3 regions of the Paenibacillus allorhizoplanae genome follow, and region 1 is predicted to be linked to each of the others. Evidence: riboswitches for the same ligand, from Rfam matches in the RefSeq annotation. Region 1 holds a riboswitch; each other region holds the start of a gene.
What was found. Region 1 has a riboswitch for cobalamin ahead of L6I86_RS18985 (ABC transporter substrate-binding protein). Riboswitches for the same ligand answer to the same signal wherever they lie in the genome.
Positions count from the first base shown of each region.

Region 2: linked by a shared signal. The riboswitch ahead of L6I86_RS17620 (DUF4430 domain-containing protein) and the one ahead of L6I86_RS18985 (ABC transporter substrate-binding protein) in region 1 are both predicted to bind cobalamin.
Region 3: linked by a shared signal. The riboswitch ahead of L6I86_RS17640 (S-layer homology domain-containing protein) and the one ahead of L6I86_RS18985 (ABC transporter substrate-binding protein) in region 1 are both predicted to bind cobalamin.

Region 1 covers NZ_CAKMMW010000011.1:137,869-140,139, reverse strand. The annotation lists gene L6I86_RS18995 (aspartyl-phosphate phosphatase Spo0E family protein) at 1-71, shown strand, start outside; gene L6I86_RS18990 (hypothetical protein) at 135-662, shown strand; cobalamin riboswitch at 695-846, shown strand; gene L6I86_RS18985 (ABC transporter substrate-binding protein) at 1,002-2,018, shown strand; gene L6I86_RS18980 (FecCD family ABC transporter permease) at 2,018-2,271, shown strand, end outside.
Region 2 covers NZ_CAKMMW010000010.1:31,422-33,692, reverse strand. The annotation lists gene L6I86_RS17620 (DUF4430 domain-containing protein) at 1-837, opposite strand, end outside; cobalamin riboswitch at 987-1,181, opposite strand; gene L6I86_RS17615 (hypothetical protein) at 1,322-1,606, opposite strand; gene L6I86_RS17610 (MBL fold metallo-hydrolase) at 1,940-2,271, opposite strand, start outside.
Region 3 covers NZ_CAKMMW010000010.1:41,330-43,600, forward strand. The annotation lists gene L6I86_RS17640 (S-layer homology domain-containing protein) at 1-733, opposite strand, end outside; cobalamin riboswitch at 865-1,061, opposite strand; gene L6I86_RS17645 (LysR family transcriptional regulator) at 1,227-2,138, shown strand; gene metE (5-methyltetrahydropteroyltriglutamate--homocysteine S-methyltransferase) at 2,238-2,271, shown strand, end outside.

The DNA.
Region 1 (2,271 bases):
TTGTTGAATTAAGTACGATGCTGGATCAAAAAATAAATGAATATATGACATCTGGAAAGAAAAGTCGGTGAAAACCGACTTTTCTGGCGATTATCGATAAAGAGAGAGTACTTGACGGAGGGAATTACATACACATGAAAGCAAAATGGTTGTTCGTTGTCATGCTAGGAATGATGTTAATGCTTACAGCTTGTGGTGGACCGAAGGCAGATGTATCAGTGTTTATGATGGGACCTAACGGGTTTCCAAGTGAAGCGGCGGAGAAGTTGGAAGTATCTTTGAAATCCAAGGTAGGTGAAATTCCTACTGTGAAGCTGAATACATCACCTATTTTTTCATTGGAAAAAATGATTGTGGAGCTAGCTGCTGGTGGTAACGGGATCTTCATTTTGGGAGAAGAGCAGTTCAAAGGCTTGAGCAACCAAGCGGGATTCGTTTCGTTGGATAACATCATCAACCCTAAGGATTATCCAGATGGGGTTATCGAGATCAAAGAAGAAGGTAAGGCAGCGGAGAAGCATCTGTACGGCATTCCGCTTACTGGAAACAAATGGATGAAAGAGCAAGGTTTTGAAGGTAAAGGGTTATATGCGTTCATTCCACAGAATGCTCCGAAAATGGACGAGGCATTGAAAGTCATCCAAATTATTGCGCAAAAATAAGAGAACATTTATAATCGACAAATAGTTTCAATGTATAATTTGCAACTGTAGGTACTGGTCATATTCCAAATGGAACATTACTAGTTAGGGGAAGCCGGTTCAAATCCGGCACGGTCCCGCCACTGTAATTCAGACTTGTGAAAGTCTGGAGAGTCAGGATACCTGCCTATGGTGCCGATACAACATCCTTCGAGGAAAAGGGTCGCGTTAAATCAGGAAGCAGCGCACGTAAGTTCGTTGTCATATACCGCGATTTATCGTCTCCTTCGTTCCTAGTGAACAAGGGGACTTTTTTAATTTTGACTATGAATTGAAAATAAGGAAAAGAGGGTTTAAGTGATGAAACAGAGCAATTTCAAAAGGGGTCTTATTCTTACATTAGCGGTTGCGACCGCGATCTCGTTAGCGGCATGTGCGAAGAAGGAAACAGAAATTACGGATCCATCGAAACTAGGTGGTGTAGGGACGAAGGCGCCAACTACGACATCGACGGCAGCACCTGCTGCAGCAAAGAAAACGACATATCCTTTGAAAGTAAAAGATGCGACAGGCAAAGAGTTTACATTCGACAAAGCACCAGAGCGAATCGCGTCGGTCTCGCCATCAGAGACAGAATCGCTGTTTGCGATTGGACTAGAGGCGAATATTGTCGGTGTATCGGATTTTGACGATTATCCGGAAGCAGCAAAATCGAAGCCGAAGCTAGGCAGCATTACGAAACCAAACATGGAAGCAGTCATTGCTTCGAATGCGAGTATTGTTTTCTCTGGTGTTTCCATGACTGCTAAATCAGTTGAGGATCTACGTGCGATGAACATTAACGTCTTTAAAGTAGATCCCAAAACGGTAGATGATGCGATGAACAATATTCAAACGTTCGGACTTATTACGGACCATCAAGAGCAAGCAGAGAAAGTTGTCGCCAAAATGAAAGCAGACCGTCAGAAGGTTGTCGATGCCGTGAAAGATGTGAAGCAAGAGAATAAGAAAAAAGTATACATGGAATTTGCTCCAGGCTGGACCGTAGGAAGCGGTGAGTTCATGGATGAGTTAATCAAAATCGCAGGTGGAATTAACGTAGCCGGCGATAAAGCAGGCTGGTATGAGATCAGTGAAGAGAAGATCATTCAGCAAAATCCAAACGTCATCTTGTTCGCAAATGGGATTGTCGATTTCAAGAGCAAGAAGCCATTGGAAGAAATTATTCGTACGCGCGGTGGGTGGGATGCGATTGACGCCGTGAAGAATAAACGTGTGGTAGGACTCGACCAGAACTCTGTAAGTCGCCCAGGTCCGAGACTGACGGATGGGCTACTGGAAATGGCGAAAGGAATCTATCCTGAATTGGTGAAATAATGAAAAGAAAATTGATGCTTGGAGGAGGAGTATGCATTATACTCCTTCTTCTTTCTATTGTGGTGAGTTTATCCATCGGGTCGGCTCAGCTTCCTCTTTCACATATCGTGGGAATTCTAGCGGAGCATCTGCCTTGGATAGGAAGTCATATCGAGGTGAACTGGCCGCAATCTTCGGAACAAATCATTAATAAAGTAAGAATCCCTCGTATGTTACTGGGCATTCTTGTTGGAGCTGTGCTTTCCGTAGCTGG
Region 2 (2,271 bases), on a different contig from region 1:
TTGACCCTTAACCAACCAATTTGCGGACAACATGTCTTCTCCAACTGCGACCAAACCTGATACCGATGTGGCCCAACTGTTCGAGTTGTCGCCGTAACCCCATTGACCCGCGGAATTAAACCCAGCATTGTCTAACTGCCTTTGCTTCAATAACGTTTTTGCGCGTACTATTGCAGCTGCTGCTGCGCTATTGGATTGATAATTACCAAGTGCAAGCAACGCCATTCCTGTAATGTCTGTATCTGATTCACTTCCAAAGAAAGCAAACCCGCCATCAGACAACTGTAAGCTAAGTAAATAACTTAACGCTTTTTCTTTGGCTGCATCGTTCCAGCTCCCAACGTTATGTCCCCTTTTCTTGCCTGTATCCAGAGCAAGCATCGCCCAAATCTGTCGATTAGAACCACCGAAGGAACCCGTTGAAGGATCTTGCTGTGCTGCTAACTCTTTATACAAATTACGATTGGTTTCCCATGCGTGAGAGGGATCGAGATTCATAGCCAACAAACCAAAAATTAAATTGATATGGTATGTACTACTATCTGTTTCTAGTAAATCGCCAGGATCACTTTGTTCCCAAGAAGGCAGCGTCCATTTGCTACTATGCAGATCTTCCCCTGATCCCCATAGCGCCACCATCTGCCACCAAGAATTGAGTTCAGACCGATTTTGCTCATAAAATGAGACGGTATCCGAGATCATAGTATCCAATTTCGTACTTGGATTTGCATCGACTGCTCTCGCAGATTGCGGGACGATTAATAAAGTAATGAGAGCCAAACTTAATAGTGCTGAAACACCTTTTTTCATCAAACGGAACAAACTAATCACCTTCATCTTCCTTAAAATAGTGGATAAACAAAAAAAACACCCTTCCCCGAGTTCCAGAGGAAAGATGTCTTTGTAAGAATCGTGTTAATCTAACGACTAACCATTCTTTTTGGCAAATGCAAAGAAACATCTTCCTCCCATCCTCGTGAGAAAAAAAATAAAATACTTATCAGGCAGGTCTCCTGGCTTCGCTTCATCGCTTGTACAATCTCCTTCCCCTCTTGTTATCGAGAGTGGCTATGATTGTTAGCTCAGCGTTACAGTGGCGGGACCGCATCGGAATTGAACCGAACTTCCCTATTAAGCTTCCGCTAGATTCAGCAGAAAGCACCTATTAAGCTAGTTTATGAAATTGTTTGTAATCATGACGAATTGTACATGACTTCATCGTAATAGACAATCCTTTTTTTCACACACCCAAAAAGGCAACCCCACCAAGACCCCTAGGTCCTGCGGGATTACCTCTCTTTTTACCCGAGCAATCCGTAAATTAATATCTACAAATGCTGCGTGTAATAATTACTAACAAAATGAAAAGTACTAGGATACTAGCGGCTGAATTGTTTTTCGGAGGACAAGCAACAGCTTGCGTGTGAACCGGTTTCGGGAACACAAATTCAGTTTGTTGGTAGGACGCGTGCAGGTGGATATTATTGTGCATCGGTTGTTGCATAATTGGCGCTGGCGCTGGAAGCGGTGTAGGCATTGGCATTGGCATCGGGGTTGGCATTGGCATTGGTTGCATTGGGTAATTCGGGACTTTAACATATTCCATGGAAGAGCACCTCCTTCAAATTTTCCCCAAAGGGACTTTCTCAAGCTTACGGTTAACTCAAAGGTTATTGTTGGAGTTGGGTGAATAGCTTACAACATCAGTCTATGGGGAAGCACCTACGTTGCACACGGTAAATACCCAGTTTATAAATAAATTGGGTGGGTGTCATGGGCGAACGAGCATAATCAGGAGATAGTCGAATATTTCGACTTACAACAGCTACATCTCCACTTGCTCATCCTGCAACTCGATTATTTCGACTTACTCCTCTTCCCCATCCATATAACACAAAAAGGACCGCCCCCTCATCAGAGGGAGCAGTCCTTCAAATAATTACACGTATGGGTTATTCTCACGTTCGAAGCCAATCGTCGTCTTGGCGCCATGCCCCGAATAGACGATGACGTCGTCATCTAGCAGGAACAGCTTATCCTGGATGGAATCCAGCAGGGTATTGTTGTCTCCACCAAGCAGGTCGGTACGACCGACCGATAGTTTAAACAACACATCACCGCTGAACAGGTGTTTGTCATATAGTAAACTCACACTGCCCGGTGAATGCCCTGGGGTGTGGAACACCTTGAGCTTAATACCTAGGAACTCCAGCACTTGCCCCTCATCCAGCGCGAACTCTGCCGGATCCGTCTCAACTAAAGTCCCAAGTT
Region 3 (2,271 bases), on a different contig from region 1:
CCGAAGTTTTCGAGCCCCAACTTGCATAGCCGCCATCGTTGTCCTGTAATTTGGAAAGAAGGTTAATTGCCTTTTCCGTAGCTGTTTTTACTCTCGTATCATTTTGGTATTTGGCTAGTGCCTGTAAGGCCATGCCCGTAATATCAGGATCTGCCGATACGCCCGAAAGTGCAAATCCGCCATCCTGAAGCTGATGCGATAAGATTTCATCTATATACATGTCTCGGGTAGCCTGCGTTTTGGCGGTTGGATTAACCGGGATATTGTAATTGCCGCTGTCGAGGGAAATTAATGCAAATATAGGACCATTGATTCCTTGCCAGATGGTTTTATCGAAGTCCCCGAGCGGCGTAAGTAGATTATATCCTGCAACATGAGTGGGATCTGCGCCAATTGCGGTTAAGGCCAAAATCAAACGTGAGTATTCGGTGTACTTTTTATCGTGAAGATTGCCTTTCAAATCTTTGACATAGGTTTCAACGCTTTTGTAATAATCATCGTAGTAGCTTTGAGGTACGTCATAGTTGGAACGGGCAAGCCCGATAATGGCCCATTCACCGCCTATAGAGCCTACCTCTGGTTTGTTTACCGTTTCAAGTAAATAGGCGGCAGTGTCTGTTACAGCACTGTCTACAGCCGTATCAGAGGCAGCAGATACATGAATTATGTTAATGCTGCTTGTAAATAGGAATAGAGCCATGAATAGGGTGAAAATCCTATAGGTTAGTTTCATTATTGTCCTCCTAGTAAAATGATAGGGATGATGAGCATACAAAAAAGCCCTTGATTTGAAAGAATCAAGGGCTGTGATGTCAATATAGGTCGTAGACAACAAAAAGGCACCCCCTCCATCGTCCGTAGAGTTTGTGAATACACATTAAGGCTGGTCTCCTGACTCATGCGTCAACGCTTCTCTAACCTTCCCGGTATAGGAATACCAGTGGCAATTCTTAGAGTTGCTCTTCATTTACAGTGGCGGGACCGTGCTGGATTTGCACCAGACTTCCCAATTAAGCATTGCTTATTCCTAATAAGCATGCACCTTAACTATCAATTATTTAATTAGTCTAATCATATAGTCAGTTCAATTGTTTGTCTATGGAAGTTTAGTATTGATGTGGCTCGTATAGATGTCATTCAAGATACGGTGATTCACATAATTTGTGTTACAATATTCAAAATTAAGTAAGCTGCCGGTTCGGATTATAGTCGAAGGAGGGATATCCATGACTTTACAACAATTAAAATACGTAATCGAGGTAGCAAATCGCGGATCTATTAATGAGGCTGCCAAAAGGCTGTTTATTTCCCAACCAAGCCTTTCAAATGCGATTCGGGAGTTGGAAGAAGAAATTCAAATCGCTATCTTTGAAAGATCAAATAAAGGGATATCACTTTCCAAAGAAGGTGTTGAATTTCTTAGTTATGCGCGGCAGGTCGTCGAGCAGGCAGAGTTATTGGAAAGTAGATACCTGAATGCGAAGCCTTCATCGCAGCATTTTTCTGTGTCGACTCAGCATTATGCTTTTGCGGTAAATGCGTTCGTAAGTCTTGTTTCGGAGTATGGTCAGGATGAATATGAGTTGGCTTTGCGAGAAACCAAAACGTACGAAATTATTGAAGATGTCAAAAACCTGCGCAGTGAGATTGGCATCTTATACTTGAACGAATTTAATGGGAAGGTCATAAACAAGCTGCTTAAAAGCGGGAATCTGCAATTCAACAGTTTATTTATCGCCAAACCGCATATTTTTATCAGCATTAAAAATCCCCTCGCGAAGCAATCCATCGTGACCATTGACCAGCTGCAAAACTATCCCTATTTGTCCTTTGATCAAGGGGAGTATAATTCCTTTCATTTTGCCGAAGAAATTCTCAGTACGATGTCACATCAGAAAAGCATCCGTGTGAATGACCGAGCCACACTCTTTAATTTGTTGATCGGCTTAAACGGATATACCATATCGACCGGGGTTTTGAGCTCAGATTTGAATGGAAATGAGATTATTCCCGTACCTTTGGATTGTGACGAAACGATCAATGTCGGGTGGATTTCCCATAGCCATATTCCGCTATCCAAGCTCGGTGCAGCTTACGTAGCAGCACTCCAACAGGCAATCGACCCAATTTTGATATAGCTTACGGCTATATCTAGATATAGATAAATCCAGTTACGTTATAACTAATCCTCTGTGATATCTTTGGTGTAACAAATTATTGCAGAGGAGTTTTGTCGAATGGTAAGAAGTAGTAGTTTGGGATATCCGCGTA